Regions from separate parts of the Streptomyces sp. NPDC111628 genome, predicted to be linked through region 2. Evidence: riboswitches for the same ligand, from Rfam matches in the RefSeq annotation. Region 2 holds a riboswitch; each other region holds the start of a gene.

Region 1 (4,176 bases), on a different contig from region 2:
CGCCGCGACGCCCCAGGGGAGCCGCAGCCTGGCCTGCCGCAGCAGGTCGGTGCGGGCCAGCGTCGGGGCAGCCGGGCCGGTGCGCACACCGTCCGGGGTGAGCAGGGCTGCGTCGTCGGACCAGCGCAGGGCGAGGTCGACGTCGTGGGTGGCCATCACCACGGTGGTGCCGCCCGCGCGCAGTCGGTCCAGGGTGGCCAGCAGCCGCTCCTGCCCGTCCGGGTCGAGACCGGCGGTCGGCTCGTCGAGGATCAGCACCCGGGGCCGCATCGCGACCGCCCCCGCGATAGCGGTCCGCTTGCGCTGCCCGTACGACAGCAGGTGCGTGGGCCGCTCGGCCAGCGCCGCGATGTCCAGCGCGGCCAGCGCCTCCCCGACCCGGGAGCGCACCTCCGCGTCGGGCAGCCCCAGGTTCAGCGGACCGAAGGACACGTCCTGGCCGACCGAGGCCGCGAAGAGCTGGTCGTCCGGGTCCTGGACCACCAACTGCACGGCGGTCCGCAGCCGGGTCAGCCCCTTGCGGTCGTAGGTCACCGGCTCACCGTCGACCGTCAACGTCCCCGCGCGCGGCCTCAGGCCGCCGCTCAGCAGCCGCATCAGCGTCGTCTTGCCACTGCCGTTGCGGCCGAGCAGCGCCAGCGCGCGCCCCTCGCGCACCGCGAAGTCCAGGCCCGCCAGCACGTCCGGACCCTCCTCGTACGCGAACGACGCGCCCCGCAGGGCGACCAGGGCCGGGGCCGGTTCAGAGGACTGGTCCGGTTCGCTCACGACAGGGGTCCTTCCAGTACGAGGGTGAGGGCGGCCAGCGCCGCGAGCAGCGTGACGCTCGCCGCCGTGAACGGCACCGAGACCCGGGCCTCGGGTACCAGCACGCGCAGGGTGCCGTCGTAACCGCGCCCGGCGAGCCCGGTCTGGAGCCGGGCCGCCCGGTCGAAGGCCCGCACGAACGCGGTGGCGCCGAGCCCGCCGAGCGAACGCCAGGCCGCCGCCCGGCTGGTGTGCCCGAGCCGCGCGGCCTGCGCCTCACGGATCCGGCGCACCGAGTCCAGCAGCAGGAAACTCATCCGGTACGTCACCAGCGCCACGTCCACGACCGGCGCCGGCACCCCGGCCCGCACCAGGCGCGGCAGCAGGTCGGACATCGGCGTGGTGAACGCGAACAGCAGCACCCCCAGCGAGGCCGCCGAGGTGCGCAGCAGCAGCCCGCCCGCGCGCACCGCACCGCCGTCGGCCGCCGTCAGGAACCCGTCCGGGCCCCCGACCTGGACCAGCAGCGGCAGCGCACCCGTCACGCAGAAGCCCAGCGGCACCCGGTAGGCCCGCCACAGCCGGCGCCCGGGCACGCCCGCCGGGCCCAGCAGCACCGTCAGTGCCGCCACCAGTACCAGCGCCGCGCCCGGCCAGGGCGGCAGCGAGATCGCGAGCACGGTCAGGCCGAGACCGAGCACGGCCTTGTCCACGGGATGGCGGCGGCGCCAGCGACTGCTGTGCGCCGCCGCGTCGATCGGCAGCACTCAGGCCCCTTCGGGGGTGTCCCCCGCAGCCGCCGTGGCCTCGGAAGTGGCCAACGCCCGCTCCTCGCCCTGCCGCCGGCCCCGGCGCAGTCCGAAGTAGTACGCCAGCACGCCCGCGCCGAGCGCGGCCTGGAGGGCGAACAGCGCCGACTCGACCTCCCCGGACGGCGGTTCGTACAGCGGGGAGAACCACGGTTCGTAGTCCGGTTCGATCTCGGTGATCGCCGTCTCCGCCTCCGCGTCGGCCCCGGCGAACGGCTCCTCCTTGTGGTCGCCGAGCCCCAGCACCAGCGGCAGCACCGCCAGCGCGGCCACGGCGAGCAGCAGCAGGGTGTTGATCTTCGCGTTCCGGCTCATCGGGCCGCCACCGCCTCCTGCTTCGGCTCGCCCGACCGCGTCAGCAGCACGCCCAGCCGGGTCAGTTCGCCCTTGCTGGACTGCACCAGCAGCCGCATCACGATCACCGTGAGCAGGCCCTCGCTCACCGCGAGGGGAATCTGCGTGACGGCGAAGATCGAGCCGAACTTGCCGAGCGCGCCCAGGAACCCGCTGCCCGGGTCCGGGAAGGCCAGCGCCAGCTGCACGCTGGTCACGCAGTACGTGGACAGGTCGGCGACGAACGCGCCGGAGAACACCGTGACCATCAACGGCACGTCCCAGCGGCGCAGCAGCCGGTAGACGCCGTACCCGGCCCAGGGGCCGACGATCGCCATCGAGAAGACGTTGGCGCCGAGCGTGGTCAGCCCGCCGTGGGCGAGCAGCAGCGCCTGGAAGAGCAGGGTGATGGTGCCAAGGACCGCCATGATCGGCGGCCGGAACAGGATGGCGCCCAGACCGGTGCCGGTCGGATGGGAGCAACTCCCGGTGACCGACGGCAGCTTCAGGGCCGACAGGACGAACGTGAAGGCCCCGGAGGCGCCGAGGAGCAGCGTGCTCTCCGGGTGCTCCCTGACCTCACGGGTGAGTGACCGGACTCCGTGGACGACGAACGGCGCGGACGCGACACCCCAGGCGATCGCGTGCGCCGGTGGCAGAAAGCCCTCGGCTATGTGCATGGCTCAGCAGACCCTCTCCAGCACCTCGTGGATGGACGACGCGCCTTGGCCGGTCTCCTGGCTTACGGGTACCACCGCCCGTGCTCCGCCTTCCCGGATCGCAAGCGATCCAGTGGCTGCCCGCGAGGGCCGGAGCCGGACTTCCCGATTCACAGTGGCGAGGGCCGCACCGGCATCACACCGGATTTCCCGTTCACCAAGGCGTGGCGACAGTAGTGCTCCCACGGGGGCGGGCACAAGCGGGCCTCGGGCCCGGCGGGCGCCCCGCCCGGCCGTCGAACAGGCCTCGGGACTGCGTAAACGCCCGGCGCCGCCGTCAGCGGGACCGGCCGCCCCGCTCGGGTCGCCGGACCACCATGTCCCGCATCCGGGTGGTCAGCGCGGTCGCGGCGGCCGTGAGGAAGACGAAGCTGTAGGTGATCTGGAGGATGGCCACGACCCGCGCGGCCTGGCCGCGCGGGGTGATGTCCCCGTACCCGACGGTCGCGAGCGTCACCACGGTGAAGTACAGCGCGTCGATCCGGGTGTGCAGTCCGCTGAACTCGCCCGGCGACTTGGCGAGGGCGTAGTACGTGGCCGAGAAGACGTGCACGGACAGGACGATCAGCAGCGAGATGACCACCCCGGGCCGGCTGTCCGGACGGTCCAGGAGAACGTGCCGGATCTGCCGCAGCAGCAGCAGGGCCACGAGGGTCAGCAGCAGGGCGAACAGCACCCAGCTCAGCAACGGCCGCTGCGGCCCCAGCTGGTCGAGGGGGAGCAGGAAGTACGCCACGACCACGGCGGCCGCGATCCCGACCCGTACGAGCCAGGGCCGGACGGCGTCCCAGCCGGTACGGGGACGCGGCCGAGGCCGGGGACGTGGCTGTGCGGTCCGGTGGTCCTTCACCGCGCCGCTCCCGCCGTCGGCGCTCCGTCCGGCGTCCCGCCCGCCTCCGGCCGGGTCCGGCGCACCAGCTGGGCCACGACGAACGAGACGACCGAGGCCATGACGATCAGCGGCATCTGGTCGTGGGAGTCCCGGCCCATCAGCAGCACCGCCAGGACCGAGCTGGCCAGCGGCAGCCCCGTCACCGCGGCGGCCGCGGCGGCGATGCCGAGGGCGAGGGCCGGGGTGGCGCCGAAGCCGGGCAGCCCGGAGCAGGCCAGGGCCGTCGCCGCGCCCAGCAGGACGGCCGGGAAGATCGGGCCGCCGCGCAGCGCGCCCAGCGCGATGCCCCAGGCCAGCGCCTTGCACGCGACCAGCGCGACCAGCGCCCCCACGGACCAGGCGTGCGGCTGCGCGGCGAGCTGGGCGAGGGTGGCCTGGCCGGACAGCGCGGCCTCGGCCGGGGAACGGCCGGTGATCAGCGCGTACGCGGCGACACAGACGCCGACCGCGGTGGCGCAGGCGACGGTGCGGGCGGCCGTGCGGCGCCGGGTCCAGGTGACGGTGCGGCGGCCCAGCGCGCGGGCCAGCGTCACCAGTACGGCGATCAGGGCGGCGGTGGGCAGGCCCCACAGGAAGTCCCCCGCGTCCGGATTGGCCTGCGGCGGCAGGTCGGGCAGGCCCAGCGCGCCGATCTCCAGCCCCGTCCACTGCCCGAAGCCGGTGAAGACCAGGGCGC
Region 2 (4,176 bases):
CGGAGACGGCGAAGGCGAGGACGGGGGCGAGGGCCAGGACCAGGGCGGCGGGGCGTGCGCGGTTCGGCATGCTGGTGGTGACTCCTTCGAGGGCGGGCGAAGCGGACGAGGCAGGGCGAACGAGGCGGGGCGAACGAGCGGGGCGTACTACTGAGCCGGCAGGCGGTCGAAGAGCAGCTGGAGCGCGCCGGTCTCCGGGTGGGCGACGCGGTGCGCCCGCACTCCGAAGACGTCGGCCAGCAAATCGGCCGTGAGAACGTCGTGCGGGGCGCCGGAGGCGACGATCCGTCCGCCGTCGACGACGTGCAGGCGGTCGCAGTGGAGCGCGGCGAGGTTGAGGTCGTGCAGGGCGGCGAGCACGGTCGTCCCGCTGGCCCGCACCAGGGACAGGACCTCCAACTGCTGGGCGATGTCCAGGTGGTTGGTGGGCTCGTCCAGGACGAGGATCCGCGGCTGCTGGGCGAGGGCGCGGGCGATCAGCACCCGTTGCCGCTCCCCGCCGGAGAGGGTGAGGAAGCCGCGGTCGGTCAGATGGCCCGCGCCGACTCCTGCCAGGGCGGCGGCGCAGACGTGCCGGTCCTCGTCGGAGGTCCGGGCGGCCGCCCCTTGGTGCGGCAGTCTGCCCATGGCCACGACCTCGGCCACCGTGAAGTCGAACTCCGCCCCCGATTCCTGCGGCAGGACGGCGAGCCGGCGCGCGCTCTCCCGCGGGCTCAGGGAGGGCAGGTCGTCACCGCCGAGCCGGACCACGCCGGCGGTGGGGCGCAGCGCCCGGTACACGCAGCGCAACAGGGTCGACTTGCCGCTGCCGTTGGGCCCGACGAGCCCGACGAACCGGCCGCTGTCCGCGCGCAGCGACACCTCGTCGAGCACCCGCGCGCCGGACATCTCCACCGTGAGTCCCTCGACCTCGACCTGCATCACACACCTCCGAAGGTGTAGGTACGGCGGCGCATCAGCAGGACGAAGCAGGGCACGCCGATCGCGGCCGTCAGTACGCCCAGCGGCAGTTCGGCGGGGGCGAGCGCGACCCGCGACAGGATGTCGACCCAGACCAGCAGTACGGCCCCGCCCAGGGGCGCCACGGCCAGCAGCCGCCGGTGGTCCGCGCCGACCAGCATCCGGGCCGCGTGCGGGACCATCAGGCCCACGAAGCCGATCGCCCCGCTGACCGCGACGACCGCACCCGTGACGGCCGCGGCGGTGAGGAACAGTTCCTTGCGCAGCCGCCCGGGGTCCACGCCGAGCGCGGCGGCGGTCTCGTCGCCCATCGCGAGGGCGTTCAGGCGCCGGGCCGACCAGCCGAGATGGACGAGGCCGCCGACGACCGCGCCCGCGGCGATCGGTACGGAGGACCAGTTCGCCCCGCCCAGGCTGCCGAGCAGCCACATCATGGCGGACCGCGCCGCTTCGCCGTGCTCGGCGGCGAACACCATGAAGGTGGTGACGGCCGAGAAGCCGTAGTACATCGCGGTACCGGTCAGCACCAGCCGGAGCGGAGTCAGGCCCCGCGGGGTCCGGGCGATCGCGTACACCAGCACCATGGCCGCGAGCGCGGAGAGGAACGCCGCCGTGGACAGCGCCCAGAGACCGAGTGCGCCGAAGGCCCCGAAGATGAGCACGGCGTTGGCCCCCACGGCGGCACCGGAGGAGATGCCGAGGACGAACGGGTCCGCCAGCGCGTTGCGGACCATGGCCTGGACGGCGACGCCGACGGACGCCAGGCCGGCGCCGACGACCGCCGCGAGCACGGCTCGTGGGAACCGGAGTTCCCAGACGATGGTGTAGGCGGCGACGTCGTCCGCGCCTATGGTCCCGCCGGTCAGCCCCGCCCAGAGGTAGTGCAGCGCCTCGCTCCAGGAGAGCCCCGACGCGCCGATGCCCGCCCCGCACGCCAGCGAGACGGGAAGCGCGACGCACAGCCCGGTCACGAGCAGGGGCAGTGAGGCGCGCCTCGGTGGTGGGGGCCCGACGTTCGTCGTGCGGTGCGGTGGGGCGGTGGGTGTCCGGTCGCGGAGCGTGGCCACAGGCGTTTCGCTTTCGCCTCGGGCCGTGCGCCTGCGTGATCGAAGGAGCGGGCCCGGACGCTGGGCGCCCTGCACAGCACCTCTCGCAGTCCACGGCGATTGACAGGGGCTTCACCACCGCGGGTAATCGGGCTTACGGATCCCCGTACAGGGCTCCGCCTACCGTTGCGGGTCAGCGCCGGACTTCGACCGGCTTCCCCCACGAGGCGCTTCGCAGCGTACCTCGTCACCGCCGCCGATCCGGAACCGCACCTGGACTCCGACGGCTTGCTGTCCCGTAGATTGGCGCAGCCCCAGGTCAGGCCCATGTGCGGAGGCCCTTGGTCAGCAAACTCCCAGCATGAGTCAGGAGACGTACTCGTGGCGGCCCAACCGCGATGCCGCCGGGCGGCAACGCGAGGAGGCCGGGTGCGCGCCGTCGGCACGGTGGTCATCGGTGGTCGCCGAACCGCGCTCGCTCAGGCCCGGTTGGTCGAGGCGGCGGACTTCATCCGGGGTCGGCGCCCTCGGGGATGGCCCACAGGGCAGGGACGCCGCCCGCGTCGACCTCGGCAAACTCGTGCTCCTTGCTTGGATCGGGTGGCGGCCGCCCGATCGGCCGGTCGCCCGGAGGTCAAAGGTTGATCATGTGGCCGGTGAGGCCGTGGAACGCTTCCTGGAGTGCTTCGCCGAGGGTGGGGTGGGTGTGGACGTTGCGGGCCAGTTCGGTGGCCGTCAGGTCCCACTTCTGCGCGAGGGTGAGCTCGGGGAGAAGCTCCGCGACGTCCGCGCCGACCATGTGTCCACCGAGGAGCTCGCCGTGCGCGGCGTCGGCTACGAGCTTCACGAAGCCGCCCGGTTCGCCCAGACCGTGGGCCTTGCCGTTGGCGGTGAAGGGGAACTTGGCGACCAGTACGTCGTGGCCTTCGGCGCGGGCCTGCTGCTCGGTGAGCCCGAACGAGGCGACCTGCGGCTGGCTGAAGGTCGCCCGCGGCATCATCCGGTAGTCGCCCAGCGGCATCGTCTCGGCTCCGGCGAGGGTTTCGGCGGCGACGACGCCCTGCGCCTCGGCGACGTGGGCGAGCTGGAGCTTGGCGGTGACGTCGCCGATCGCGTACAGGTGCGGCGTTGAGGTCCGCATGTGCTCGTCGATCGCGATGGCGCCGCGTTCGGTGAGGGTGACACCGGTGTTCTCCAGGCCGTAGCCGGTGGTGCGCGGTGCGAAGCCGACGGACATCAGGACCTTGTCGGTGCGGATCTCCGACCGTTTGCCGTCGGCCGTGGTGTAGGTGACGGTGACGGAGGTCCCCTCGTCCTCTACGGTCTCGACCTTGGTGGAGGTCAGGAGGGTGACGCCGAGCTTCTTGTACTGGCGGGTGATCTCCTTGGACACCTCGGCGTCCTCGTTGGGCAGGGCGCGGTCGAGGAATTCGAGGATCGTGACCTCGACGCCGTAGTTGCGCAGTACGTAGGCGAACTCCATGCCGATCGCTCCGGCGCCGACGATGACGATGGAGGCGGGCAGCTCGCGCTGGAGGATCTGCGTCTCGTAGGTGACGACGTTCTCGCTCAGCTCGACGCCGGGCAGCAGCTTCACGGTGGAGCCGGTGGCGATGACGGCGTCGTCGAAGGTGACGCTCTGCGTGCCGCCGGCGGTGAGGGCGACGTCGATGGTGCGGGCGTCGGTGAAGGTGCCGTGGCCGTCGATCTCGGTGATGGCGTTCTTCTTCATGAGGAAGTGCACGCCTTTGACCCGGCCGTCGGCGACCTGGCGGCTGCGGTCGTAGGCGGCGCCGTAGTCGAAGCTCACCTCGCCCGAGATGCCGAACTGCTTGGCCTCGTGGTGGAAGGTGTGGGCGAGTTCGGCGTTGCGCAACAACGCCTTGGAGGGGATGCAGCCGACGTTCAGGCAGACGCCTCCCCAGTACTGCTTCTCGATGACGGCGACACTCTTGCCCAACTGGGCCGCGCGGATCGCGGCGACGTACCCGCCGGGTCCCGCGCCGAGGACGACGACGTCGAAGTGCGTGCTACTCACGGAGAATCCTCCCTGCTCTCGCTGTTTGACTTGTGGTGGCCGGCGTGACCGTTGCCGCGAGCATCGACGAAATGCGTCCGCTGTCCGGAGCACAGTGAAGCCGATGCGCCAGGCGCCGGCGACCTTCCTCCA
Region 3 (4,176 bases), on a different contig from region 2:
GCGCGATCCTCTGGAACCTCCTGACCTGGCTGGTCGGGCTTCCGTCCAGCTCCTCGCACGCCCTGATGGGCGGCCTGATCGGTGCCGCCGTCGCCTCGGCCGGTATCGGCGCGGTCAACGGCGACGTGCTCGTCACCAAGGTGCTCCTGCCCGCGATCGCCGCCCCGATCGTGGCCGGCCTCGCGGCGATGCTCGCCTCCCGGATGACGTACTCGCTGGGCCGCAAGGCCGACGGCAGGGCCGCCAAGAAGGGCTACCGGGCCGGCCAGATCGCCTCCGCCGGTCTGGTCTCGTTGGCCCACGGCACCAACGACGCCCAGAAGACCATGGGCATCATCACCCTCGCCCTGATCGCCGGCGGCTCGCTCGCCCCCGACTCCGACCCGCCCGTGTGGGTCATCCTGAGCGCGGGCCTGGCCATCGCGCTCGGCACCTACCTGGGCGGCTGGCGCATCATCCGCACCATGGGCAAGGGCCTGACCGACCTCCAGCCGCAGCAGGGCTTCGCCGCCCAGACCAGCGCCGCCACGGTCATCCTGGCCTCCTCCCACCTCGGCTTCTCGCTGTCCACCACGCACTCGGTCTCCGGTGCGGTGATGGGCGCGGGCCTCGGCCGCAAGGGCGGCGTGGTCCGCTGGTCCACGGCCACCCGGATGTTCGTCGCCTGGGGCCTGACGCTGCCGGCCGCGGCCCTGGTCGCCGCGCTCGCCGAGTGGGTCTGCCGCGCAGGCGACTGGGGCACGGCCCTCGTCGCGGTGTTCCTGATCGCGTCCAGCTTCGCGATCTGGCGGATCTCCCGCCGCGAGGTCGTCGACCACACCAACGTCGTCGACGGCGACCCGGTGGACACCGAGGGGCCCGGGCAGCCCGAGCCCGCCGGTGTGGTCACCACGGCGATGGCCGCCGTGTCGCCGCCCCCGACGGGCGCCACCGAGGACCTGGCGGCCACCGTCCCCGCCCCGGCCACCACCCCCGACCCCAAGGCCCCGTCGGCCGCCACCACCGTCTGAACCCGCCTGCCGGGTACGAAGGAAGCGAACCTCCATGAGCATCGACTGGGCAGCCCTCGGCTCCGTCTTCGGCGTCAGCCTCGTGGTCACGGTGGCCCTGGTGGGCCTGTTCACCCTCGGCATCGTCGGCCTCTCCCGCCAGGAGCGGGCCGCCGCCCAGGGCGGCTCCGCGGCCCTCGCGGTCACCGGCGCGTACGCGTGCTTCGCGGCCTGCCTGGCGGCGGTGGCGTACGGGATCTATCTGATCGTCGCCTGAGCGCCCTGCGCACCACCGCGCACGCTCCGGGGCGGGGCGCGGGACGGACTCGAACCGTTCCGCGCCCCGCCTCTTCGCGTGCCGGCGCACACCACTCGGGTGTGGGCCTTCGCACACTCCCCCGTCGCAGGTCAACGCCAGGTTGACGGGTGTTCGCGGGCCGTGGTGGACTTCCGGGGCCATCTACGGCGGCAGAAGAGGAAGCCCGGTGCGAATCCGGCGCGGTCCCGCCACTGTGACCGGGGACAGGATCCCCGGGAGCCAGGAACTCTCGCCGCCGTGCTCTTCGAACCAGGGCGCGGACACCCTGAGTGAGGACCTATCGCCATGCGCGGCTGCCGTTCCGGGCTCACCAGCGACACGCTTCGACTTCCCCTTCCCACGGCCGGTTGAGCCGTGCGTGCCGGACGCGTCTTCGCGTACGGCGCCGCCGCCGGCCTCCTCGGTGACCTCCTCCTCGGCGATCCTCGCCGCGGACACCCGGTCGCCGTGTTCGGCCGTGCCGCGGGCGCCGTGGAACAGGTGCTGTGGCGGGACCACCGGGGCCGGGGCGCCCTGCACACCGTCGTGTGCGCCGGCGGCGCCGCCGTCCTCGGCTCGGCCGCCGCGCATGCCGTACGCCGCTCCCCCGCCGCCTCCGTCGCGCTGACCGCCGCGGCCACCTGGTCGGTCGTCGGCGGCACCTCGCTGGCCCGCGAGGCCACTGCCATCGGCCGTGCGCTGGGGGCCGGGGACGTCGAGGCGGCGCGGGCGCGGCTGCCGCACCTGTGCGGGCGGGACCCGCAGGCGCTGGACGCCGACGGGATCGCCCGGGCCGTCGTGGAGTCCGTCGCCGAGAACACCTCCGACGCGGTGGTGGGCGCCCTGGTGTGGGGCGCGGTGGCCGGGGTCCCCGGGCTGCTCGGCTTCCGGGCCGTGAACACCCTGGACGCGATGGTCGGCCACAAGTCGCCCAGGTACCGCCGCTACGGCTGGGCCTCGGCCCGCCTCGACGACCTCGCGGGCTGGCCGGGCGCCCGCCTCACCGCCGTGCTGACCACCGTGGCGGGCGGTGACCCGCGCGGCGCCCTGCGGGCCTGGCGCGCGGACGCCGCACAGCACCCGAGCCCCAACGCCGGGCCCGTGGAGGCCTCCTTCGCGGGCGCCCTCGGCGTGCGGCTCGGCGGCACGCTCTCCTACGGCGGGCGGGTCGAGCACCGGCCCGTCCTCAACGGGGCGGCGGGACGCGCCGTACGGGCCGGTTCCGGCGACATCGACCGTGCCGTACGGCTGTCCCGGCGCGTGGGCCTGCTGGCGCTGGGCGTGTGCGCGGGCGCGCGGCTGCTCGCGCGCGGGGCCACCGCGAAGAACCCGGGTGTCACGAAGGGACGTACGTCATGAACGGTGGCCTCCTCGTCGCGGGCACCACCTCCGACGCCGGCAAGAGCGTCGTCACCGCCGGGATCTGCCGCTGGCTGGTGCGCCAGGGCGTCAAGGTGGCGCCCTTCAAGGCGCAGAACATGTCGCTCAACTCCTTCGTGACCCGGGACGGCGCCGAGATCGGGCGGGCCCAGGCCATGCAGGCCCAGGCCTGCCGGGTGGAGCCGACCGCGCACATGAACCCCGTGCTGCTCAAGCCCGGCGGGGAGCGCAGCAGCCAGGTCGTGCTGCTCGGCAGGCCCGTGGGCGAGATGAGCGCCCGCGGCTATCACGGCGGGCGCCAGGAGCGGTTGCTCGGCACGGTGCTCGACTCGCTCGCCGAACTGCGCGGCACGTACGACGCGGTGATCTGCGAGGGCGCGGGCAGCCCGGCCGAGATCAACCTGCGGCGCACCGACATCGTGAACATGGGGATCGCCCGGGGCGCCGGACTCCCCGTCCTCGTCGTCGGCGACATCGACCGCGGGGGCGTCTTCGCCTCCTTCTTCGGCACGGTGGCGCTGCTGGCGCCCGAGGACCAGGCTCTGGTCGCCGGGTTCCTGGTGAACAAGTTCCGGGGTGATGTGTCGCTCCTGGAGCCCGGGTTGGAGATGCTGCACGGTCTCACCGGGCGGCGGACGTACGGCGTGCTGCCCTTCCGGCACGGGCTCGGCATCGACGAGGAGGACGGGCTGCGCGTCTCCCTGCGCGGGACCGTGCGGGAGTCCGTCGTCGCGCCGCCGGTCGGCGAGGACGTGCTGCGGGTCGCCGTCTGCGCGGTCCCGCTGATGTCCAACTTCACGGACGTGGACGCGCTGGCCGCCGAACCGGGCGTCGTGGTGCGGTTCGTGGACCGGCCGGAGGAACTGGCCGACGCCGACCTGGTGATCGTGCCGGGGACGCGCGGGACGGTCCGGGCCCTGGAGTGGCTCCGGGAGCGGGGGCTGGCGGACGCGCTCGTCCGGAGGGTCGCCGAGCAGCGGCCCGTGCTCGGCATCTGCGGCGGCTTCCAGCTCCTCGGCGAGCACATCGAGGACGAGGTCGAGTCCCGCGCCGGGCACGTGGACGGGCTGGGACTGCTCCCCGTGCGGGTGCGGTTCGACCGCGACAAGACCCTCACCCGGCCGGTGGGCGAGGCCCTCGGCGAGCGCGTCGAGGGGTACGAGATCCACCACGGGGTCGCCGAAGTGGTAGCGGGTGATGCGTTCATCTCTGATGACAGAGGACGCAGCCTGGACGGCTGCCGGGTCGGCCAGACCTGGGGCACGCACTGGCACGGCTCGCTGGAGTCGGACGGCTTCCGGCGGGCGTTCCTGCGCGAGGTGGCCGCCGCCGCGGGCCGCCGCTTCGTGCCGGCCCCCGACACCTCGTTCGCCGCGCTGCGCGAGGAGCAGCTCGACCGGCTCGGCGACCTGATCGAACACCACGCGGACACGGACGCGCTGTGGCGGCTCATCGAGTCCGGCGCTCCGCAAGGACTGCCCTTCATTCCACCGGGAGCGCCCGCATGAG

What was found. Region 2 has a riboswitch for cobalamin ahead of ACZ7MF_RS11855 (FecCD family ABC transporter permease). Riboswitches for the same ligand answer to the same signal wherever they lie in the genome.
Region 1: another riboswitch for cobalamin. It lies ahead of ACZ7MF_RS30460 (energy-coupling factor ABC transporter permease); the one in region 2 lies ahead of ACZ7MF_RS11855 (FecCD family ABC transporter permease).
Region 3: another riboswitch for cobalamin. It lies ahead of ACZ7MF_RS32855 (cobalamin biosynthesis protein); the one in region 2 lies ahead of ACZ7MF_RS11855 (FecCD family ABC transporter permease).

The regions. Positions count from the first base shown of each region.
Region 1 covers NZ_JBVKBZ010000006.1:216,199-220,374, forward strand. Annotated here, with positions in the region: gene ACZ7MF_RS30445 (ATP-binding cassette domain-containing protein) at 1-768, opposite strand, end outside; gene cbiQ (cobalt ECF transporter T component CbiQ) at 765-1,514, opposite strand; gene ACZ7MF_RS30455 (energy-coupling factor ABC transporter substrate-binding protein) at 1,515-1,871, opposite strand; gene ACZ7MF_RS30460 (energy-coupling factor ABC transporter permease) at 1,868-2,569, opposite strand; cobalamin riboswitch at 2,600-2,785, opposite strand; gene ACZ7MF_RS30465 (potassium channel family protein) at 2,886-3,350, opposite strand; gene ACZ7MF_RS30470 (chloride channel protein) at 3,455-4,176, opposite strand, start outside.
Region 2 covers NZ_JBVKBZ010000002.1:926,918-931,093, reverse strand. Annotated here, with positions in the region: gene ACZ7MF_RS11865 (ABC transporter substrate-binding protein) at 1-70, opposite strand, end outside; gene ACZ7MF_RS11860 (ABC transporter ATP-binding protein) at 148-921, opposite strand; gene ACZ7MF_RS11855 (FecCD family ABC transporter permease) at 921-2,027, opposite strand; cobalamin riboswitch at 2,129-2,276, opposite strand; gene lpdA (dihydrolipoyl dehydrogenase) at 2,641-4,044, opposite strand.
Region 3 covers NZ_JBVKBZ010000007.1:52,352-56,527, forward strand. Annotated here, with positions in the region: gene pitH (low-affinity phosphate transporter PitH) at 1-1,010, shown strand, start outside; gene ACZ7MF_RS32850 (hypothetical protein) at 1,045-1,266, shown strand; cobalamin riboswitch at 1,416-1,556, shown strand; gene ACZ7MF_RS32855 (cobalamin biosynthesis protein) at 1,663-2,646, shown strand; gene ACZ7MF_RS32860 (cobyric acid synthase) at 2,643-4,175, shown strand; gene cobN (cobaltochelatase subunit CobN) at 4,172-4,176, shown strand, end outside.